3 regions of the Paludibacterium paludis genome follow, and region 1 is predicted to be linked to each of the others. Evidence: predicted binding sites of a transcription regulator. Region 1 holds the regulator's gene; each other region holds the start of a gene.
What was found. Region 1 encodes FNR, which switches genes on or off when oxygen is low (the NO sensors DNR and NnrR bind a similar motif). Its sites were predicted from a motif close to TTGATNNNNATCAA; they were not measured.
Positions count from the first base shown of each region.

Region 2: JNO50_RS02660 (NAD(P)H-dependent flavin oxidoreductase) is a predicted target of FNR. The motif match lies at 3,859-3,872, and genes of this name have one in related genera.
Region 3: JNO50_RS08060 (cytochrome-c peroxidase) is a predicted target of FNR. The motif match lies at 4,117-4,130, and genes of this name have one in related genera.

Region 1 covers NZ_CP069161.1:886,490-894,315, reverse strand. Annotated here, with positions in the region: gene JNO50_RS03965 (hypothetical protein) at 15-155, opposite strand; gene hemN (oxygen-independent coproporphyrinogen III oxidase) at 230-1,636, opposite strand; gene fnr (fumarate/nitrate reduction transcriptional regulator Fnr) at 1,746-2,492, shown strand; gene JNO50_RS03950 (DUF1853 family protein) at 2,496-3,428, opposite strand; gene JNO50_RS03945 (RNA methyltransferase) at 3,385-4,155, opposite strand; gene JNO50_RS03940 (inositol monophosphatase family protein) at 4,307-5,095, shown strand; gene JNO50_RS03935 (Nramp family divalent metal transporter) at 5,245-6,693, shown strand; gene JNO50_RS03930 (MarR family winged helix-turn-helix transcriptional regulator) at 6,615-7,058, opposite strand; gene JNO50_RS03925 (prolyl oligopeptidase family serine peptidase) at 7,275-7,826, shown strand, end outside.
Region 2 covers NZ_CP069161.1:567,953-575,778, forward strand. Annotated here, with positions in the region: gene JNO50_RS02645 (solute symporter family protein) at 1-924, opposite strand, end outside; gene JNO50_RS02650 (DUF485 domain-containing protein) at 921-1,136, opposite strand; gene JNO50_RS02655 (aldehyde dehydrogenase family protein) at 1,133-2,488, opposite strand; gene JNO50_RS02660 (NAD(P)H-dependent flavin oxidoreductase) at 2,627-3,802, opposite strand; gene JNO50_RS02665 (acyl-homoserine-lactone synthase) at 4,159-4,809, shown strand; gene JNO50_RS02670 (helix-turn-helix transcriptional regulator) at 4,730-5,527, opposite strand; gene JNO50_RS02675 (LysR family transcriptional regulator) at 6,419-7,396, shown strand; gene ubiT (ubiquinone anaerobic biosynthesis accessory factor UbiT) at 7,449-7,826, opposite strand, start outside.
Region 3 covers NZ_CP069161.1:1,774,951-1,782,776, forward strand. Annotated here, with positions in the region: gene JNO50_RS08030 (response regulator transcription factor) at 1-534, opposite strand, end outside; gene JNO50_RS08035 (PepSY domain-containing protein) at 531-884, opposite strand; gene JNO50_RS08040 (DUF1924 domain-containing protein) at 1,016-1,414, shown strand; gene JNO50_RS08045 (diheme cytochrome c) at 1,427-1,939, shown strand; gene JNO50_RS08050 (cytochrome b/b6 domain-containing protein) at 1,942-2,673, shown strand; gene JNO50_RS08055 (rubredoxin) at 2,657-2,836, shown strand; gene JNO50_RS08060 (cytochrome-c peroxidase) at 2,926-4,014, opposite strand; gene JNO50_RS08065 (Spy/CpxP family protein refolding chaperone) at 4,393-4,836, shown strand; gene JNO50_RS08070 (cytochrome b/b6 domain-containing protein) at 4,905-5,546, shown strand; gene JNO50_RS08075 (hypothetical protein) at 5,553-5,948, opposite strand; gene JNO50_RS08080 (c-type cytochrome) at 6,038-6,472, opposite strand; gene JNO50_RS08085 (transcriptional repressor) at 6,616-7,050, shown strand; gene JNO50_RS08090 (CobW family GTP-binding protein) at 7,038-7,826, shown strand, end outside.

The sequences.
Region 1 (7,826 bases):
GGAATGATCCGGTATCAGGCACGCCCCAGCCGTCGGCGAAGCAGGCTGAACGGGTACGCGGCCACGCGGACGCCGAACCACAGGCCGTAGGCGGCGGCCACCAGCGCCAGCAGGATGCCGTTGAGCAGGGACTTCATCATGGAGCGGAACGACACTCTGGAGAAAAACAGGACGGAAAGCGTAGCACGGAATAAGGGGACGGGGGAGGTTCCCCTCCCCCCTTTTCGCGTCAGATCACTTTCGAATAGCGGGCGCCGCTTTGGCGGTCGCGCAGGTGCTTGTCGAAAATCATCGCAATATTGCGGATCAGGAAACGGCCCTTGGGCTCGACCATCAGGAAATCGCCATCGAAGCTCAGCAGCCCCATGGCCTGCAGTTCGCGGATCTTCGGCAACTCCTCGGCAAAGTAGTGCGCGAAATTGATGCCGAACACATCTTCGGTGGCTTCGACGGACAAGGCAAAACGGCACATCAGCGACTGGATGATGGAGCGCCGCAGAATATCGTCGCCATCGAGCACCATTCCCCGCATGACGGGAAGGCGGCCTTCATCCAGCGCCGCGTAATAGGCATCGATGTCCTTGTGGTTTTGCGTGTAACAGGGTCCGATCTTGCCGATCGACGACACCCCGAGTCCGATCATGTCGCAATCGGCATGCGTCGAATAACCCTGGAAATTCCGCTGCAGCCGTCCCTGGCGCAGCGCGACCGCGAGATCGTCGTCGGGCTTGGCGAAGTGGTCCATGCCGATGAAGACATATCCGGCATCCGTCAATCTCTTCACCGACTCCTGCAGAATGTCCAGCTTGGTTTCGGCGCTGGGCAGATCCGCTTCGTTGATGCGGCGCTGCGGCATGAACACGGTCGGCAAGTGCGCGTAGTTGTACAGGGCGATGCGGTCCGGCGCGATGCGGATCACCTTGTCCAGCGTGGCCATCACGGAATCGAGCGTCTGCAGCGGCAGGCCATAGATCAGATCGACGCTCACCGAGCGGAATCCTGCTTCGCGCGCGGCCTCGATCACTTCCAGCGTTTCGGCTTCGCTCTGTACCCGGTTCACCGCCTGCTGCACGGCCGGATCGAAGTCCTGGATACCGACACTCATGCGGTTAAAGCCCAGACGCGCCAGCTCGAACACGGTATCGCGGCCGACCTTGCGCGGATCGATTTCGATCGAATACTCGCCTTCGGGCAGGAATTCGAAACGTGTCTTGAGCAAGGTCATCAACCGTTCCAGTTGTGCATCCGACAGGAACGTCGGCGTTCCACCACCGAAATGCAACTGAATGACTTTCTCCCGTTTGCCCAGCGCGGCGACAACCGCATCCACCTCTTTTTCCAGATAATCGAGGTAGGTATCCGCCTTTGACTTGTCTTTGGTGATGATCTTGTTGCAACCGCAGTAGTAGCAGACAGTGTTGCAAAAAGGTAAATGAGCATATAATGATATTGCCCGATTGCTTTGACCCAGTTGATGCTGGCCCAACCAGCGCAGATAATCGTCGGGGCCAAACGCGGCGGTGAAGCGGTCAGCCGTGGGATACGAGGTGTAGCGCGGTCCGGAGCAATCCAGACGCTCAATAAGCTCGCGATCGAATTCGCAGCTGTCCGGAAAAAACGGGTGGGTGGGTGTCATGGCGGTCCTGAACTGGAAAAACCTGTGGTGGACTGGTAAATTTGTAGAAAACGGATAAAATCCGCTTTGACAAGCGTCAAGCTTATTTACAAGGTTGCTGAAATACAGCATGAACGACCAAACGTTGATCCCGCTCCATACTCTCAAGGTAAGCTGCTCCAACTGCAGTCTGCGAGAATTGTGTCTGCCCGTCGGACTTAACCGCGAAGAGCTCGCCCAGCTCGACGCCGTCATCCGCCAGAGTCGCCGCCTCAAGCGCGGGGAGTTCCTGTTCCGCAGCGGCGAGAACTTCAAGTCCCTGTACGCCATCCGCACCGGTTTCTTCAAGACCTGTGTATCGAGCCAGGATGGTCGCGAACAGGTGACCGGCTTCCTGATGTCCGGCGAACTGATGGGTCTTGACGGCATATCCTCCAGCGTTCACGGCTGCGACGCGATCGCCCTGGAGGACAGCGAAGTCTGCGAGCTGCCCTTCTCCCGCATGGAGAGTCTCGGCCGCGACATCCCCAGCCTGCAGCACCATTTCTTCCGGTTGATGAGCCGCGAGATCGTTCGCGACCAGAACGTCATGCTGCTTCTTGGCAACATGAAGGCGGAAGAACGGCTGGCCGCCTTCCTGCTCAACCTTTCCCAGCGCCTGTCCAGCCGCGGCTTCGCCGCCAACGACTTCGTGCTGCGCATGAGCCGCGAGGAAATCGGCAGCTTCCTTGGCCTCAAGCTCGAAACGGTCAGCCGCACCCTGTCGAAATTCCAGCAGCAAGGCTGGATCACCGTCGACCACAAGCACATCCAGCTGGTGCTGCCGGAGCAGCTCAAGGAGCTGATCTCGGGCTGCGTACACGCCAACGGTCAGTAAGCGTCACGGGCGGGGTCCGCTCCGCCCGTACAGCTCGGCCAGCCGTTTCGCATCCGGCCAGCCTTCCGGCACCACGAATCCCCTGGAGACCTCTCTCCACGTTCCATTGTCTTCCATGATTTCGGCGACCATCGCCACACGATCGGCCCCCTGCAGCCGCGCGGCCAGCTCTCCCGCATCAAGACTTGCGGCTTGCCCGCCCCGCCAGGGCGACAGCCAGCGGCTCCGGTCAAGAATCACCCAGCGCGCCGCGGCGCCCCGGCAAGGCAAGGACTCGGCGCCTTGCCGCCACCAGCCGCCCAGCGTTCCCTCAGGATCCCCACCGCCGGCCCCGGCGAACAGCCCCCCCACCAGGCGCGCCGCGCTGCGGCATCCGGCAAACCCGTCAGGCAAGGCGCGCGCGCCCTCCGGCAGAGTCGGCAACGCCAATTGACGCTTCATCGCCAGGGTCTTGAGCTGCATGCCATCGCCAAGACTCGCGCCGACGCATTCCAGTGGTGACTCACCAAGCTTCAGATAGAATTTGCAGGCAAGCTCCAGATGCCATGGCTCGCCATCGAGCCAGAGCAGAAAATCGAACTCGCCGATCGTCATTCCGTTACCGCGCCGCACCTGTACGTTGCGGGCGGCAAGACGGGAATGCGACGAGGTATCGAACCAGAACGCCAGAAGATGCTCGGCATAACGACCAAGCCGGTTGGAAGGCGAGGCCGACAACCAGCGCTCAAGACAGCCTGGAGCGCGGTCGAGGCTTCGTAGCCGGCTCACCGCGTCGGGCCCCTGCAAGCGGACGGGATCGATGGCGTCCGCCATATGCCACGGCGGCTCGGAGAACAGCAGACAGGCCAGGTCGCGCACGGCCGGATGCCTCAATCCGGCCAGCCACTCGGGTTCACTCGCCGCGATCGGTGTCGCGAAGCTGTCCGTCGTGGGCACGCTGCACCTGTTTGAGAAAACCGCGCAGGATGTCGATCTCCTCGCGCTGCAGCGCGGCGCGATGGAACAGCGAACGCATGCGCCGCATCAGCCGCTCGCCGTTGCGGCGGCGGTAGTAACCGATATGCTCCATGGTCTGGTCAAGGTGACCGCAGAATCCCTCGACTTCGTCGAGGGTTGCCGGCTCAGCTTCCTGGCGCAGATGCTCCACGCCGACGCCAGCCTGGCTGAACAGCTCATAGGTCACGACTTGCACAGCCATCGCCAGATTGAGCGAAAAATAGTCGGGATTGCCGGCGATGGTCAGCAAGCGGTTACAGCATTCGACTTCCTCGATCGACAGCCCGAAAGTCTCGTTGCCGAACACGATGGCGATTTCCTCCCCAGTGCGGGCCCGGGCGAGGAGATCCGGCACCGCCTCGCGCGGCGTAACCGGCTCCATTGTCAACTCGCGCCGGCGGCTGGTCAGCGCGCAGGCCACGGTCACGCCCTCGAGCGCCTCGGCAAGGGTTTTCACGACGCGGGCCGTTTCCAGCAGATCCGCCGCGCCTGACGCGAGCGTCACGGCTTCCGGGTCGGGAAACGCCCTGGGCGCCACCAGCACGAGCCGGGACAGTCCCATGGTTTTCATCGCGCGGGCAGCCGATCCGATATTGCCCGGATGGTTGGGTCTGGCCAGCACAATACGGATGTTCTTTAAAAAATCAGGGACTTCGGGTTTATTCATTGGCTGTTTCGCATTAAAATAGCGTCTATATTGCAAAAACCCGCCATTGTGGCGAGGTTTTTTCTGTTCCTTAACCCAGATTGTTATACACAGATGAGCCGCCTTTGCCAAAAGGCGTTCGCCTGTCTTCGTTCCAGTGTAAAGGCCGTCAATGCATCCGATGCTCAATGTCGCGGTTAAAGCCGCTCGCCGCGCAGGTAACGTCATCCTGCGCGCGTCGAACAACCTCGACGCTGTCCGCGTAGAGAAAAAGAAACACAACGACTTCGTTTCCGAGGTGGATCATGCCGCCGAGGCGGCGATCCTCGACGTGATCCTCGAGGCCTACCCCAAGCACGCCATTTTAGCAGAAGAGTCCGGCGCCCAACGGCTTGGCGAATCCGAGTACGAATGGATCATCGACCCCATCGACGGCACCACCAATTTCATTCACGGCCATCCTCAGTTCGCGATCTCGATCGCGCTGGCGCACAAGGGCCAGATCCAGCAAGCCGTCGTCTACGATCCGGGCCGCAACGACCTTTTCACGGCATCGCGCGGTGTCGGCGCCTTCCTCAACGATCGCCGCATCCGCGTCTCGCGCCGCTCGTTCATGAACGAATGCGTGATTTCCACGGGCTTCCCGGTCAGCGATCAGTCGTATGTCGACACCTACCTCGCCATGCTCAAGGATGTTCTGGGCAAGACCGCCGGCGTCCGCCGCGAAGGCGCGGCGTCGCTCGATCTGTGCAATGTGGCCTGCGGCCGCGTTGACGGATTCTGGGAACTCAACCTCAAACCGTGGGACATCGCGGCCGGCAGCCTGATCGTTCAAGAAGCGGGCGGCATCGTCACCGATCTGCGAGGCGAGCAGACCTGGCTGGACAGCGGCGATATCGTGGCGGCCAACCCCAAGGTGCTGGCACAGTTGCTGCATCTGCTCGCGCCGCACGTCAAGTAAGGCGACACCCTGCCAACCCGCGTCATGCGGGTTTTTTTGCCTCAGCGAAATTCAAACTATCAAAAACAACTATCGCATAGATTAAAACAATCCAAAAGACAACCGCTCGAACATGGCTATAATGAGAATAATTCTCATTGGAGAAAATCATGTCACGAGCCACCTTCGCCCGTTTCTGCCGTTCTCCCGGCATGCGCTACCTGGGCCCGGCCTTTCTCGTCAGCGTCGGCTACATGGATCCCGGCAACTGGTCCACCGCCATCGCGGCGGGCAGTGAAGAAGGTCATGCGCTGCTATGGGTGCTGGTCGCATCCAGTCTGATGGCATGGCTGCTGCAGACACTCAGCGCGAGGCTCGGCATCGTGACCGGACAGGATCTGGCCACCGCGTCGCGCGAGGCGTACGGCCCACGGCTGAACCGCATCCTGCTGGCGCTGGCAACGATAGCCGTGATCGCCACGGATCTGGCCGAAATCCTCGGCATGGCCATCGGATTGCATTTACTGTTCGCCCTGGACATGGCGTGGTGCGTCGCCCTGACACTCTGCGACACCCTGCTTTTTCTGCTGCTCAGCGCGCGCGGTCTGCGCACTCTCGAAAGCGCGGTCATCGCCATGATCGCCGTCGTCGCCTTGGCGTTCGCCGCGCAACTGGCCATCGTCGCCCCTTCCGGCACCGACATCGTTCACGGGATGATCGTCCGTCCGCTCGACGGTCACGCGCTCTACCTGGCCATCGGCATCATGGGCGCGACCATCATGCCCCACAACCTCTATCTGCATTCCGCGCTGGTCAAGACAACCGCCAGCCCGGATCTTGCCCGGGTTCGGGCTACCCTGAAGCGCAATGCCCGGGACACGGGACTCGCGCTGGGCATCGCCTTCGCCGTCAACGCGGCCATCCTCATCGTCGCGGCCACCGCGTTCCACCATGATGGCGCAGCGGTAGGCGGACTGTCCGACGCCCACCGCCTGTTCGGCGAACGTTTCGGCCATCCGGCGCAGATCCTGTTCGCCGTCGCGCTGATCCTGTGCGGGCAGTCGTCCACCCTGACCGGCGCCCTGGCAGGTCAGGTCATTCTTGAAGGTCATGGGAAGTTGCACTGGAAGGGCTGGCAGCGGCGCCTTGTCACACGCGCCATCGCCCTCGTCCCGGCCTTCCTGACAATCGTCCTGGCCGGTGACCGAAGCCTCGATACCCTCCTGGTCGCCAGTCAGGTGATTCTCAGCCTGCAATTGGGCTTCGCGGTGATTCCCTTGCTGAGACTGACAGGAAACCGCTCGGTGATGGGCCGGTTGCGCCCGCCTGTCGGCGCGCGCGCGCTGGCCTGGGCGGTCGCCTTGTTCATCTTGCTGCTAAACGGGAAGCTGGTGCTGCAAACGGTGGGGGAATTGTCGGCGCTGCCGGGATGGGCCGGCGTGGCCGCCCGGTTCGGCGGCTACCCGGCGGCCATCGCGGCGGGAGTTTTGCTGGCCTATCTGGCCATCGTCCGGCTCAAATGGCCGCAGGATGAAAACGGTCAGCGCGATCCGAGCCGTTTCTCGACTTCGCCACGAATCGACTTGAGCACGTTAAGGCACACTTCGAGTTCGCCCTGATCCACGGACGACAGGATGTCCGCGCGCAAACCGTCGGCGATGTCAAAAAGCTCGCGGCTCAACTCGATCGCCTCGGGCGTCAGTCTGACACGCTTGATGCGACGGTCGTCCGGATCGGGCTGGCGCACGACAAGACCCTCGCCTTCGAGCGCATCGATGAGACGAACAAGCGATGCCGGTTCGATGCCGATGCGCAAGGCAAGCTCGTTCTGCGTCAGGGCTTCGTCCGCGCGGCCGAGCTTGAACAGAACCTGCCAGCGCGCGGAAGACATGTTGAACGGTTTAAAGCGCTCATCCAGCAACGTTTTCCACATCTTTGGCAAGGTGATGATCAGATCACTGAACTGGTCCGGCAGTGCGCTCATAAGCAGAAATCCCGTGTCTTTTGTTATTGGTTGATCCGTCGTCGCCGACTATACCATGCGCAACTCCAAGTGTCCGGCCAGGAGGTTGCGATCTTCCCGTCACTTTGAACAGGATGCTGATCCGCGAGGTCTTTATTTCAACTGGATTATAGAATTGCCCAATGGCATATTGTCGAGGGTTTCACCAAAAAGCAATTCATTACAAAAGGGAAAACGATGAGAAAACTGATGTTCGGCCTGTTTCTGGCCAGCGCGACCAGCGCGAGTCAGGCTACCGAGAGCGATCCTCACCTGTGGCTTGAGGAAGTCACCGGTCCCAAGGCACTGGCCTGGGTGGAGCAGCAGAACGCGGCCACACGCAAAGAGCTGGAGGCATTGCCCGATTTCGCCACGACCCGCGACACCCTGATGACCATCCTCAATTCCGGTGCCCGCATCCCCTACGTCCAGAAAATCGGCGATGCTTATTACAATTTCTGGCGCGACAAAGACCATGTCCGGGGTCTTTGGCGGCGCACCTCGCTGACCGAGTACCGCAAAGCCTCGCCCCACTGGGAAACCGTCCTCGATCTTGACCGTCTGGCGCTCGACGAAAAAGAAAACTGGGTCTGGAAAGGCGCCACCTGCGAACGGCCGTCAGGCGCCCGCTGCCTGCTGACACTAAGCCGAGGCGGAGCCGATGCCTCGGTGATCCGCGAATTCGACCTGACCACAAAAACCTTCGTCGCCGGCGGCTTCGCGCTTCCGGAGGCCAAAAGCCAGGTGGAA
Region 2 (7,826 bases), 320 kb from region 1:
GCCGGTCAGGTGTCCCTGGGCGTCATGGAATGCGGGGTTGGCGTTGACGTAGACGATGGCTCCGGCGCCGATGAGGGCATTGAGCGTGAACATCAGAGCGATGAGTCCGGTTGCCCAGGCCACCGAGCGGCGGGCCGTGGCCGCATCCGGCACCGTGAAAAAACGCATCAGCACATGTGGCAGGCCGAGTAATCCGAAGACGAGTCCGATACCCAGCGACAACACCTCCCAGGGCGAACTCATGGCGGGGCTGGGCTGCAGTATCCCCGCGCCGGCCGGGTGGCGGGCGATGACATCCGCGATCAGCCCGCCAAGACCTCCGTCATGGCGCAGCCAGACACCCGCGGCGAGCGCGGACGCGGTGGCAAGGAGCAGGGCGGCTTTGGCCATTTGGGCCCAGGTGGTGGCGCGCATGCCGCCTGCCGTGGCGTAGAGCAGGATCAGCGCCGAGAGCCCGGCGAGCGCGGCGGGATACGGGATGCCGAACAGCAGCGCCATCAGTTTGCCGCCCGCCACCATCTGGACAGTCAGGTAGAAACCGGTAATCAGCAATGACGCGGCCGACGACATCAGGCGCACCGGACGGCCGGGAAACCTGTGCTCCAGGACATCGGCCACCGTATAGCGGCCCAGTTCGCGCAAGCGGTCGGCAAGAAGAATCATCAACAGCGGCCAGCCGGCCAGTGTGCCAACGGCATAGATCAGCGAGTCGTAGCCCTGGCCGACCCACATGCCCGCCGCTCCCAAAAACGCGGCGGCCGACAGATAGTCTCCGGACAGGGCCAGACCGTTCTGCCAGGCACGCAGGCGCGATCCGCCCGTGTACAGCTCGTCGGCTCCGGCAATGCGCCGGCGGGCGGCGACGCCGACGATGGCCAGGCTGCCGACGGTCAGCAAAATGAAGCACAGTTGGGCGATATTCATGGCGAGCGGGCGATCCATACGGTCAGCAGAAAGCCTGTCCAGATCAGCGCGAGCGCCAGCACGATGGAGACCGGTACGGCCGACCCCGGCCGGACGGGCAAGGCCAGCAGTCCGGGAAAAAAGGCGACGATCAGGTAATAGCCGCCGAACAGCAGGGTGAGCAGGGCGAGCTGCTTGCGGCGAACCCGCCCGGATGCGGTGTTGGTGGTCACTTTTGCCAGTAGGTCTTGACGTTGACGAATTCGTACAGGCCGAACTCGGACAACTCGCGACCATAGCCCGATGCCTTCACGCCGCCGAAAGGCAGGCGAAGGTCGGAACTGGTGTGGCGATTGACAAAGACGCTCCCGGCTTCGATTTGCCGGGCGAGGTGCCAGCCGTGTTCGGTATCCGCAGTATACAACGAGGCGCCAAGACCGAATGGAGTATCGTTGGCGATGCGGATCGCGTCTTCTTCATCGCGGGCGCGGATCAGACTGGCGACCGGTCCGAAGACTTCTTCGTGGTAGACACGGCAGGCGGCATTGACGTTGTCCAGCACGGTGGCCGGATAAAAGAAGCCCGGTCCGGCAGGCAACGTCCCGCCAAGCAACAGCGATGCTCCGTTATGCAGGGCATCGGTCACCTGGTGGTGCAGGTGGGCGCGCAAGTCGGCCCGCGTCATCGGGGCGAGCGTGGTCGATTCCTGGGTCGGATCGCCCGGGCTCAACCGCGAGGCTTCTTCGACGAAGCAGCGGATGAAGTCCTCGGCGATCTGCGGAACCAGAATCATGCGTTTGGCCGCGTTGCAGGACTGACCCGCATCGCGAAAGCGCGAATGGACGGCTTCGCGAGCGGCGGCCTCCACGTCGGCATCGGCCAGGACGATGAACGGATTGCTGCCGCCCAGTTCGAGCACGGTTTTTTTCAGGTGCCGGCCCGCCAGGCTGGCGATGATCCGGCCGGTCGAAGTGGAGCCGGTGAAGGCCACGGCATCGGAGGCGCGTACGGCCGTTTCCACGTGCTCGTGCATGATCCAGGCCACATCCAGAACATCCAGCCCGGCTTCTCGCACGCAGTCGAGCAGTTTCGCCGTGCTTTGCGGCACGACCGGGGCCGGCTTGACCAGACAGGTATTGCCGGCCATCAGGGCGGGAACGGCAAAGCGCAGCACCTGCCACACCGGATAGTTCCAGGGCATGATGGCCAGAACCTGCCCCAAGGGTTCGAACGCAACCCCGCTTTTGCTGGCATGGGTCTGGATGGGGATCGCTTCGAGCAGTTTGGGGGCGAGCTCCGCGTAATAGCGGATCAGTTGCACGGATTTGTCGATTTCAGCGAGGCATTCGACAGTGCGCTTGCCGACTTCAAGAGTGATCAGCTGTGCCAGTTCGAGACGCACCCGTGTGAGTTCGTCGGCAAGACCGAGCAATTTTTGCGCGCGTTGTCCGACGCTGAGCCTTGACCAGGGGTGGCGGGCGCCGGCGAGTCGTTGCAAGGCGCCGTCCAGCTGTTCCGCCGTCCAGGCCTGGCGAGTGAAAACAAGCTCTCCGGTAGCCGGATTGCAGGAGGTGAAATCAGTCATGACACAGCTCGGTGGGATGGAATTGCCAGTGAAGCAATGTAACAAAATAGCAGCAGAAATGGCAGAGCGGTATGCTCAAGGTTTGATCTGGATCCAGCGAAAAGGCGGAGAGAAGCGTGTCTCTCCGCCATTGGCGGTTTAACCCGGGATCCGCAGGTCGGACGGTGTTTCACCCGTCATGAAATAATGGATGGTTTCGCGCACGCTGCGAATGGAGTCGCCGAAAGGCAACGGCTCGGCTCCCCGGAAAAACAGTCCCTTGGTCACTTCCCCGCGGAAGGCGGCGGAGAGTTTCAGATCGATGCAGAACTGGCCGATTTTGCCGAGTCCGTCACGCAGTCCGCACACGCTCAGGCAATTGAGGCCCTGGGTGCACCGGCGCGGGTCGGCCTTGGCGTTGGCCTGCAGCTTGTCTTCGCGCTTCAGGTAGGACTTGAGCCATGGCGTCATGACTCCGCGCGCGGGCAGGCCGGCCACGCTCATGAACTCCACGATGTCTTCAGGACGGGCGCCGGCCAGGGTGCGCTTGAAATTGTCGTGGGCGTCGCCTTCGCGAGTCACGGCGAAGGCCGTGCCGATCTGCACCGCCGAGGCGCCGAATTCCTGCAGGCAGGTGCGGACTTTCTGGAAAGTATTGATGCCGCCGGCAACGACCAGCGGAATACGCTCGCTTTCCAGGCCCAATTGCTTGAATACCTCGAAGGTTTCGTTCAGTACCCGGCGGAAATTGAAGCGCTCGTCCCCGATCTCGCCGATGCTCGCCGCGCCCAGATGGCCGCCGGCATGTCGCGGGTGTTCGATCACGATCGCATCGGGCAGACGCTGTTTTTTCATCCAGCGTTTCAAAACGATGTGGATACCGCGCGACTCGGACAGGATCGGAATGAGCGCCACCTCAGGAAAATCTCTGGCCATTTCCGGCAGATCCAGGGGCAGTCCCGCTCCCATCACGATTCCCTGCGCGCCCGATTCGCAGGCTTGGCGTACCAGCGCCGGGTGCGCATCCACGGCTTTCATTACATTCACGGCGACCATGCCACGGCCCTGCGCATTGCGCAAAGCGCCCTTGATTTCGCGATCCAGCGCGATGAGGTTGAGCCGGTCCAGATCTTCCTGTCCGCCGGCTTTCGCCGATTCGGCGACCAGATCCTCGTGCAGATGCCGCAGGTCGACGCTGGCGATCGTACCGACCCCTCCTTCGAGAGCCACGCTGCCGGCCAGACTCTTGGCCGAAATGCCGACGCCCATGCCGCCCTGGACGATGGGCAGGAGTTCATGACCCTTGATAACCAGCGGGTTGAAGTGGTGAAGCATGGCGTGATCCGGTCGAGTAAAAACACTAACTATGCGCGCTTGACAGCGGCTGGCATTTGATCTGGATCAAACGGCCGGGCGAAATGCCGGCAAGATACCGGTCTGAAATGGCGCGGGAATAGGGGTGACCTGTATGTAATTACAGTTGTTTTACAAATATTGCCGTGACATTATGAAATCATCGGGTTTTTATAAGTATTTTTTATATGTAATAGATATACATTTCTACATATTAGAGTATTGACCAGCGTTTTATTCCCCGCAGAGGGAACTTACTGTCAGAAAGGTCAGATTCGGGTTAGCCAATGAACCCATAGAGTATCGGGTGTTGATCAACTAACCGATAGGGGCATGGTATGGCTTTTCTGTCCTTGAGCAGTCAGGAAGGATTGCGTCTGGAGACCATCAGGGGAGGGCGGCGTCAAACCGAGTTACTGCGCTTTCGCCACGAAATTTTCCGGGAAAAACTCAAATGGGTTGAGCTGTCCGCCGACGGTCTCGACAAGGACGAGTACGATGCGTTTTCGCATAATCTGGCGGTCATCGATGGCAATGAGGTGGTGGGTTCTGTCAGATATACGGAAGGCCATTATCCGTTCATGATCGAAAAGGAATTCGCACGGCTGCTACCGGGTGGGTTCGCCTTGCGCAAGGGCCGGCATGCCGGCGAGGTGACGCGCTTCGCCGTGGCGAGCCGATGTCTGAACGGGGGTATGGGGAGCGCTAGCCGCCTGCTCTACCTGTCGCTCTACGAATGGTCGAGACTTCATGATGTGAAGTGGCTGTATTTCGTCGTCGAGCCCCCGTTCTTCCGACATTTGACCCGGCTCGGTTTTCCGACGGTGGCGATCGGCGAAGCAAAGAAACTGGATGGCGGCGTGCTCTCCCAGGCGGGGTACATGGACTGGCCGTCGGCCAGTCCGGATTTCATTCATTGGCTGCGAGAGGCGGCTGTATTCCCAGCTGCAACCCAAGAACGATCGCGTGCGTACGATTATTCGCATTGAGCTTGCGAATAATGTTGGCTACATGAAATTTCACTGTCCTTTCGCTGATGTCTAGGATGGTGGCAATTTCCCAGTTGGTTTTTCCGTGGCTCATCCAGTGGAAGATATCGTGTTCGCGGTGCGACAGCACGATGCCCGGCTGGTTGACCGTGGCGGGAATGGTGGTACGAATCACCGCCTGGTGGAGATGGGGGACGAGCGTGTTGACCATCTCCACCAATTGCCGGTCCATGCTCACGTCCTTGCCGGCGAGAGAAATCAGGCAGGCAAGATTGTGCTTCTGGGAAAAGGCGCTGCAGGTGATGCCATCTCCCAGACCGACCGAAGTGGCTTCGGCAATAAACCGTTTTTCCTGATTGGTATTTACCTGGGAAAAACGCTCCTGCCACAACAGCGGATTCGGGCTTAATGGCGTTAGCAGAACCGGATCGCAGCTAGCGTAATTTTCGTGGATATAATGCTCTATCCAATTATGTGGATAAGTAATCTCCACGACTTTATCCAGTCTTTGCATCATCCTTTGTTGATTGATACGTCCGACAACCAGACACATATGCTCGACCGGGATTTGCTGCTGCAGGTAATCCAGGTAGTGCTTGAGCGTCTTTTCGCATTCGACTTGCCCCACTCGGTGGACCCATTCGAGCAGGGTGTAAAGCCGTTCTGGCGCCAGTCCTTTTGGCATTTGCCGGTTCATGATGGCTTTCTCTGTTGGCATGGTCGTTCCCTTGTTATTGTTGTGTTCCGAAAATGATAGCAGACACTATCCCGATTCAGCCCCACTTTTTACTGTAATAAAGGTCAGCCTATTTTATACAAGAGAATTAATGCATTATTTTCCGTGTGTACGATATTATATTTGTAAATTATATTGCATTGTTATTATTTTGACTGGTTTTGAAGCGATCCGATTATTCAGTGCCGGCGTTAAGGCCGACATTCTGTTTGCGCGGTGTGGCGGAAGTGTATTTTTCTGATGGTGATGCCCACTGCCGTCGAACAGGCCGTATCGACGACTCGACCGGATCGACTGTGATCGGCCGACGAGGGGATTCCGGGTTGGCCGGTAGGGCGGTTTGCCCGGCATGGTCCCATCGACGTGCGCAGCGCAGACAGTTCCGGTGGTATCTGTATAGCCTGTTACTGTGAAGATTGCATGTCTTTTCAGCCAGTTAAGGAAATTCCCCCTCCAACATGTCGCATATTCCCGTCAGCGCGCGTCCGGATTTATCCGCCGCCGGGGGAGGCACCTCCGGTGGCGGGATGGCATTTAAATGACATGTTGTATAAATGATGCTGCGAAGAGGGTTGTTGATCAATTCATGTGGCATTTTAAATAACAATGACGCATACTATTCAGTGATTGCTAACAAGAGATGGTTGAAGTTGTTGGCAATAGCGCGAGGAGAGCTGCAGGCCTGTTGCCGGGTCCGGGTCGTGTCGCGTCGGCAGATGATGGAAAAGACAGAAAAGGTTGACAGAAAATCTTCAAAATTCGCGAGATATGGTGTAACCTTTTTTAACAATATCTTTAATAAATGCCATCGGTTGCGTTCGGCTGGCTGCCTTGCGAACCGTACCCGGACGGCAGATTAGGAATTTCACTGCGATGGATACCCTGAAAGCGCTCATGGTCTTTATGACCACTGCAGAAAATGGAAGCTTCTCCGATGCGGCTCGCAAGCTGGGTGTGTCGCCAGCGGCCATCAGCCAGAGCATCGCGCGTCTGGAGCAGGAACTGGAGGTCCGGCTGTTCAACCGTACCACGCGCCAACTGACCCTGACCGAGGACGGACGGCGTTTCTATGCGCAATGCCGCGGACCGGTGAACAACCTGGACACCGCGATCAGCCAGCTCAAGGCAAGCCGGGACGAGCCGGCCGGGCATCTGCGCGTGAGCATGCCCAACTCCTTCGGGCGGCGTTTCATCCTGCCCCTGATGGGAGAGTTTTGCGAGCGCTATCCGAAAATCAAGGTGTTCTTCGGCCTGGACGACCATTTCAGCGATCTGATCGAAGACGGTTATGATGTCGGGGTTCGGATAGGCATGATGCCGGACTCGCGAATGGTGGCAAGACACCTGGCCTACATTCCGCTGTATGTGGTCGCGTCCCCTGCCTATCTGGCCGCCCATGGCCGCCCGACCAAGGTCGAAGACCTGTCCGAGCAGGATTGCATCAACTTCCAGTTCCCCACCTCGGGCCGGCTCTACAAATGGGAATTCGACCGGAACGGCGAACGCGTGCCGGTCGAAGTGCAGGGCACCTATACCCTCAACGAGATGGAAGCCGTGTGCGAAATCGCCCGGCTTGGGCTGGGCATCGCGCAGTTGCCGGGGCATGAGGTGATGCCCTATATCCGTGCGGGTGAGCTCGAGGCGGTGATGACCGACATGGTCTCGCTCGAGCGTTCCATCTATATCTGTTTCCCTCACCGCGACCACATCGCGCCGCGTACCCGGGTGTTTGTGGATTTCCTGGTGGAAAAGCTGGCGGATCACCCCGACATCGTCGCCGAACTGCCGGGGCTCGATTTCTCGGCCAAGCGCAAGGCACATCAGGAAAGGCTCGACGAGACCGGAGCCTGACCTTTTCCTCCGCCGCTCCTGCTTGCCGGGAAGAGGTGTCTTCCCGGCAGGTTCACACCGCCATGAAACGCGACAGCGGGGTCTGGCTCCAGTCGACGCTGTCGAGCAGGTTCTTGACCACCAGTCCGAGCTCCGTATCGCCCTCGATGCCTAGGCGGCGGTTGAAAAACAGGGTGTCGGGGTCCTCTTCCCGCAGCATCATCCGCATGAAGTCCGCAAGGTTGGCCGACAGCGTCAGGTCGGCCTCCCGCTGTGCCCGTTCCGTCCGGAATACGCCATTTTCCACACAGAAAAAAAGATGCAGCCCGGCGTCGCGAACGTGCACGTCGAAGGTTCGCCCCTCCAGCAGAGCCATGTCGGCCGGCAACACCCCCCGCTTGTAGAGAAGGTTGAGGCTTTGCGCCAAGAGCCAGGACGGCGGGGTCGGCGG
Region 3 (7,826 bases), 890 kb from region 1:
GATGTGCTCGGTCAGCTCCGCGCGCGAGACAATGGTGTTCGGTCGATGCATCAGGTAGTCCAGCACCATGTACTCATGGCTGGTCAGAGCGATGGGACGGCCATGAGCCGTGACTTTGCCGCTGCGGGTGTCCAGGCACAGACCTCGGCATTCGAGCAGGGGAGAGGCCAGGCCGTGGGCCCGGCGGATCAGGGCGCGCACCCGGGCCAGTAACTCTTCCATATGGAACGGTTTGGTCAGGTAATCGTCCGCCCCGGCGTCGATGCCCTCGACCTTCTCGTGCCAGCTGTCCCTGGCGGTCAGGATCAGGACGGGCATGTTCCGGCGGCAAGAGCGCCATTTTTTGAGAACCGAGATGCCATCCAGACCGGGCAATCCCAGATCCAGGACAACCGCATCGTAGTCTTCCGTTTCGCCAAGAAAGCATGCATCCACGCCGTTGCCGGCCGGATCCACGACATAACCGGCCAGGAGCAGCCCGTCGTAGAGCTGCTGTCGCAATGTCGGTTCGTCTTCAACAAGCAAGAGTTTCATGATCCGTGTCTTCTCTGGCTTCGTTCTCCATGACGGCGTCGCTCGTCATCGGGTGAGCGGGCGTTCAGCAAGGTGGCGGTTCTGGCGTTGTACCTCAGTTTCCTTAACTGTCCATTGTCCTGCAGCAACTTTATCTCGTAGACCCAGTATGGCCCCTTGCGCTCCAGCTCGACTTCCAGAACCTCGCCGGAAAATTCGCCGCGCACCTTTTTGAGAACTTGTTCAAGCGGCAATACCTCACCGGCGCGCAGGGCATTGCGCGCCATGTCCTGTTCGTTGTCCGCCCGGGCGAGGCCAGGCAAAACCAGGGTGAAAACGATGAGCCATTGCGGCCAATTGACGAATCGCATGGTGGTTCCCGTGTCGGATACGGCTGCCATTTTAGGGTGGCGAGTCTGAACGCGGGCTGAACACCCGCTTCAGACGGCTTTCAGTCGCGCGGCCGCACACTGTGTCCATGTCGAACAGCAAGGAGTGTGCGATGCGATCAGTCTTTCTTTGTGCGGGGATCATGGGGATGGTGTGCGCCGGTATGGCCTCCGCCGCGGATACCAGCCCGGCCGCGCAGCTGCAGCGTTGGAACCGGCTCGCGGGAAGCCCGGGGCAGGCGGCGCGCGGACAACTGTTTTTCACGAAAAAGCATGGCGCGCAGTGGTCCTGCGCCTCGTGCCACGGGGAGTCGCCAACCATTCCGGGTAAGCACGCCAATACCGGAAAAACACTGCCGCCGCTGGCGCCGGCCTTCAATCCGCAGGCCCTGACGGATCAGGCCAAAGTCGACAAATGGTTGCGCCGCAATTGCAACGATGTGCTCGGGCGGGAGTGCTCGGCATTGGAAAAAGCCGATGTGACCGCGTTTCTGGTCAGTCTGCGCCGTTAAAAGGAGTCGGTCATGAATCGGATGGTTTTGCGCCTGGTGGCGTGTCTCGGGCTGGCGGCCTGCGCGGGAGTCGTGTTGGCCGGCGGACACCGGGCGATGCCGGGAACGGTTCCCCGCGTCTATGTCGAGGAATGCGCCAGCTGCCACATCGCCTATCCGCCGGGGTTGCTGCCCGGCGCCGCATGGCAGCGGCTGATGGATGGGCTGGGGCGGCACTATGGCACCGACGCCTCGCTGGATCCGGCCAGCGTCAAACTGATCGCAGGCTGGCTGCGCGACAACGCGGGACGGGGGAAATATGCCCTGTCGCCGCCAGCGGACAACCGCATTACCCGGACAGGTTGGTTCATGCGAAAGCATCGGGGCATCCCGGATTCCGTCTGGCGCATGCCCAGTGTGAAGAGCGCGGCCAATTGTCAGGCGTGTCACACCGGCGCTCAGCAGGGCCGGTTCGACGACGATGAACTGCGAATTCCCGACGGTTTGAACGCCGCGCAGCGACGCGCTTTTCATGATGGGGAGTGATCATGGAGTCGATTCGAACCGGGCGGGTGACCCGGCCGACCGCCGTTTCTCGCCGGCGCGTGGTGGATGCGCCGGTGCGCATGTTCCACGGCCTGTTTGCCGTGTGTTTCGCCGGCGCATGGCTGACCGCGGAAAGCGAGCTGTGGCGAACCTTGCATGTATCGCTGGGGTACTCCCTGGCCGGATTGTTGGGGTTCCGCCTTGTTTACGGCTGTTTCGGCCCCCGTCCTGCGAGCTTGCGCTTGCTTGTCGGGCGGCTCGTGCCGCTTGCCGGGCTGATTCGGAACCGGCGCGCCGTCATGACCCGTCCCGTCTCCGTGTGGCGACCGCTATGGCATGGCCTGATGTCCGGGTTGATTTTGGTGGTGTTGCTGGGCGCCGTACCGGTCTGTCTGAGCGGCTATCTGGCCTTTCACGACGCTCCGGAGTGGGTGGCCGAATGGCATGACATGCTGGCCGAGATCATGCTGGCGATGGTGCTGGGACATGTTGTGCTGGTGGCGCTGGGCGTGTTCGGCGAGGGGGGCGGCCGGTGCGGCGCGATGCTGACCGGCCGCGTTCCTGGCTCCGGCCCCGATCTGGTGCGTAAGAACCGGACCTGGCTTGCGCTGGTGTTGCTGCTCGTTGTCCTGGGGTACAACGGTTATGTCTGGTTGCAGAGCCGTGGATGCGGTGAAGCAGTCTGTGGTGAAATGGTATCGGTGGAAGGAGCGCGCGATGGCGAGCACGACTGAAACGGTTTATCTGTGCCAGGCCTGCGGCGTGGTGTACGATCCGGCGGCCGGCTGGCCGGAAGAGGGGTTCCCGCCGGGGACGCCCTGGGCGGCTATTCCCGATGACTGGCTTTGTCCGGAATGCGGGGTGGCCAAAAAGGACTTCATCGCAATGACGATGTGATGAGCGCCCTCGTGCCACGCTACGTTCGCGATCAGAAAAAAACGGGGGCGCACGGCCCCCAAAGAATGGAAAAGCGCAGCTAGAGACAATCAGCTGTTATCGGGCAGCGGAGTCGCCTTGCCCGACTTGGGCAGTACCGGCAGAACCAGTGCCTCTTTGGGTATCTGACCGGTCAGCGTGGACAAGAAGGCGCGAATATCAGCCACGTCCTGACCGTTCAGGTCCTTACCCAACTGCGTTTTTGCCATGATCCGGATAGCATCGCCCAGATCCGTGACGCTGCCATCATGGAAATAAGGATAGGTGCGTTCCACGTTTCTCAGGGTCGGCGTGCGGAACACGTCGCGGTCTTCCTCCTTCTTGGTCAGGTCATAACGGCCGGCATCGCTGTTGGGCTTGCCGGTGTATTTGCTGTAAGGCCCGTTGACGAGGCCGAACTTGAAGAACTGGTTTCCACCCAGCGTGGCGCCGCTATGACAGGTCACGCAACCGGTCGAAACAAAGGTGCGCAACCCGCGGGCTTCCTGATCGTTCAGCGCCTTGACATTGCCTTTCAGGTAAGCGTCGAAGCGCGAAGGCGTGATGAGGGTGCGCTCGAACGCCCCGATGGCATTGGCGATGTTCTCGTAGGTGAGGGGATTGGCCTCCTTGGGGAAGGCTTGACGGAACAGCGCCCGGTATTCGTCGATGCTGCCGATGCGGGCGAGGGCCAGATCCTTGTGCGGCATGCCCATTTCAACCGGGTTCATGATCGGCCCTTGCGCCTGGGCTTCCACGTCTTTGGCGCGACCATCCCAGAACTGCGGCTCCAGAAGGCCCGCGTTCATCACCGTCGGCGAATTGCGTCCGCCGAATGCGCCCTTGTGCCCCTGCGATGTCGGCAGGTTGTCGACGCCATAACTGGCGATGTTGTGACAGGAATTACAGCTGACCGTGTTGCCTTTGGACAGCCGGGTGTCGAAATAAAGAGCCTTGCCCAACTCGATCTTGGCCGGGTTCGCCGGATTGGCCGGATTGGGCGCGGCTTTGGGCAATGGACGGAACAGCTCTTTGGCTGACTTCCAGATCGATGTCCGATCCTGTTGGCTAAGCGCGGGCACCTGTGACGCCAGGGCGGCGAGACCGGTGGACATGGCGACGCTGCCGCCAACAACCATTGCGATATACCGTGATTTCATAGTCGGTTCCTATCGGGTTGATAAATTCTGACTATTGCATTTTTCTATTTACATCGCGCCTTCGATTGTTATTTAGAATGCCCAGTATTTATGACGTAGGGGTTGATGGAGGTCAAGGAAGCGGTGTTCGCTGTCGGGCGCGTCCGGTGTCAGCGGCGGATCGCCATGCGCCCGTCTCACACAGTTTGCTTGCGCCATATGTAATTTTTTATGTTTTATTTTTACGTAAATAATGTTTTAAATAAAAAATGTAATAAATAGTTAAAATTTCGCAACATTTCTTTTACTGTCTGATAAGACATGCTTAAGCAAACACGGGATAATGCAGTTGTGTACTGAATCGTGCGATGCGGTTCGGAAGAGTCAAAGGAGGAAACGATGAAGTGGATGCTTGTCCGCGCACTGGCGCTGGCCGCGGCGATGGCCTGCGCAACGTCGGCACGGGCCAGCGAGGCGGCCGATGACGCGAAAGCCGCCTGGCATCGGGATGCGGCGCTGGATCAGGCGTTGCAGGTGAATTCCCAGGCTCTGCTGCATGACCGGCTCGGCGTTCGGCCCGAGCAGGAACAGGCGTGGCTCGCCTTTGCGATGGTGGCGGGTCATGCCGGCGAATGTCTTGGCGAAAGCGCGCTGAACATGCCGGCTCCGCAGCGCCTGGAGCGGCGTCTGGCATGGCTTGAGCGGCAGAAAGTCCAGACGGCCAGGGAGCTGGCCGTGGTGCGCGAGTTCTACGCGGTTCTGACACCGGATCAGAAGAGAACCCTGGATACCTGGCTCGCGTCCTCCCTGGCGCCGCAGGCGTTCGCCGCTCCCCGCCCCTGAATGGCCCTGGCTGGGCTCGTCCGGCGTATAATGGCCCCGTGTCATTATCAATGCGACAGGAGGGCTGGATGAGTCGGTCGGTTAAGGTATGGGATGTCCCGACCCGGTTGTTTCACTGGTTGTTGGTGGGGCTGGTCGGCGCCATGTGGTACACCGGTCAGCAAGGGGTGCTGGAGCTTCACATCCGCTGCGGAGTGCTGCTGCTGGCCTTGCTGGTGTTCCGCCTGATATGGGGCGTGGTCGGCAGCCAGACGGCGCGGTTCTCGGACTTTTTGCGAGGTCCGGCCGCCATTCGCCGCTATCTGGCCGGCGATGTGTCGCACGCCGGGCATAATCCGATGGGCGGCTGGATGGTTCTGGTGATGTTGACCGTGCTGCTGACGCAGGTGGGTACCGGATTGTTCGCCAGTGATGTCGATTCCATGCTCTATGACGGTCCGCTCGCCCATCTTGCCGGTGGCGCGGCAGAAACCATGACGGCCGTTCACAAGCTTGGCGTGAATATTCTGCTGCTGCTGGTGGCGTTGCACCTCGCCGCCATCGTGTTCTACCGGGTGGTGAAGAAAGAGGCGCTGGTGCCTGCCATGGTGACGGGGCGCAAGGCGCTGCCGTATGGTGTGACGCCGCCCTTCTTCGCGCCGGTCTGGCGTGCGGCCTTGTGTCTTGCCGCCGCCGCGGGGCTGGTTGCGGCCATCCTGCGTTTTGCTTGATGTTTTCTAACCGCGGCGGATGGGCGTCTTGAGTGCCTGGTAGTCGGCCAGAATGCCGTCCGCGTGGCGCAGGGCCGCGGCAAGTCGTTCTTGCCGCGGGTGGCCGCAGAACTCCAGGGCGGGGTCGAGCGCGCTCATGGCTCGCCTCGCCGCCGTGGCGACATCCACCGCATGATTGAAATCGGCGGGCCCCATCACCTTGCCGTTACGGATTCTCTTGTAGTAAATCAGCGCCATCCGCACATACTGGGCCGCCGTCTCGTGGCTCGATAGTCCACCTTCCCGCTCGAGGGTCAGCAGTTCGTCGAGCGTGCTGCGGCATCCTTCTTCGGCACGCAGGAAACGCCGCTGGTCTTCGGTTTTTGCGCTGCGCGCCGCCGGGGCGCTCTTTTTCGCGGCCATGGTCGTCCTTCCCGGTAAGCCACTCATCAAACAATACAGCCTGGCCGAAGCCAGGCTGTCAGGTTCACTGCGCGTGCTGCGCGCGGAAATCAGCGTTCCGGACCGCGGAAGGCATCGTGACAGGATTTGCAGGTTTGCGCCACGCCGCCGAAGCTTTTCTTGATCTGGGCAAGATCGCCGGTTTTGGCCGTGGCATCCAGTTCGTCGACAGCCTTCAGGAATTTATCCTTCTCAGCGGCGAACTTGGCCGGTTGGGTCCAGATTTCCGGCTTGGAACGACTCTTGGCGTCGATGCTGTTCGGCGCGAACAGGGTGAACGGTTCGGCCGCCATCTTCTTGAGCGCGTCGGCGTGCTTGATGAACTCGTCCTTCTTGTACGGTTCGCGCTCGCGGACCATCAATCCCATCGGCTCGAAGCTGCGCAGAAGTTTCTTGAACGACTGCTGGCGTTCGGCGCCGCCCGGGGCGGCGAGCGCCGGCAGGGCGGTAAGGGCGATAAGACCGGCAAGCATGACTTTTTTCATCGGATTTTCCTTTCGTTGTCGACGTTGGAAGTCTGCATTGCCAGCTATTGTACCTGCTTTTGACGCTCAGGCCGAATCCCGGGCCGGTTGTCTTGTGTGATGTTATACAGTAACATTCTGGCTTTCTGTCCGGAAAGCTGCCGATGAACGCGGATCACTATCTCGCCGCCGCCGAAAGGCATTGCCAGGCTCGTGGCTGCAAACTCACCGCCGTGCGACGCCAAGTGCTCGAGCTGGTGCTGCGCTATGAAGGCGTGGTGAAAGCCTACCAGTTGCTGGCCGATCTGCAAAAAACACGCGCCATGGCCGCGCCGCCCACCGTCTACCGCGCGCTGGATTTTCTGGTCGAGCAGGGGCTCCTGCATCGCGTGGAAGCGCTCAACGGCTTCATCGTCTGTCGACATTTCGAATGCCGGCACGACGGCCTGATCCTGGTATGCGAAGCGTGCGGACGCGTCGAGGAAATCGATGCCGCCGCCTGTCTTGATGCCCTGCGCGCGGCCTCGGCGGCGTGCGGCTTCGCCGTCAATCCACAAAACCTGGTCCTGACCGGGAAATGCAAAGTCTGTCCAGCATGAATACAACCACGGTGAATCTCTTCACGGGATTTCTGGGCGTGGGCAAAACCACGGCCTTGCGCCATTTGATCAGCCAGCGCCCCACGAATGAAAAATGGGCCATCATCGTCAATGAATTCGGCGAGGTGGGCATCGACGGCGCGGCGCTGTCCGGCGACGACATGCCGGTCGCGGAAATCGCGGGCGGCTGCCTGTGTTGCGTCGCCGGGCCGCAATTGACGGCGACCGTCGCCAACCTTTTGCGCCGCGAGCGCCCCGACCGCCTGCTGATCGAGGCGAGCGGACTGGCCCACGCCGCCGGCGTGATCGATGAGTTGCGCGAAAAACCGCTGGGGGACGCCCTGGCCATCGGCGCGGTGGTGACCCTTGTCGATCCGCGTCAGTTCATCAGCCAGGACTATCTGCGCCAGCCGCTGTACCGCGACCAGATCGCGCTGGCCGATGTGCTCGTGGCCAACAAGACCGACGCGGCCGATGTGCCGACGCTCGAAGCATTCCGGGCCCGGGCGGCGCAAATGTTTCCGCCCAAGGCGCTGGTGGCCGAAGTGCGCCAGGGGCAACTCGATCCCGCCTGGCTGGACGTCGCCGCCCGTCCGCAGCCGCGCTACCGTCCCGCTGTCGCGCACGGAGCCCATGACGCCTGGAGTTCGGAAGGCTGGCTGTTCGGACCGGAGACCGAATTCGATGGCGAACGGCTGGTGGCCTTTTTTGATGAGCTGCCCGTCCGCGTGCCGGGCCTGGTGCGCGCCAAAGGGGTGTTCCGGGTGCTTGACAGC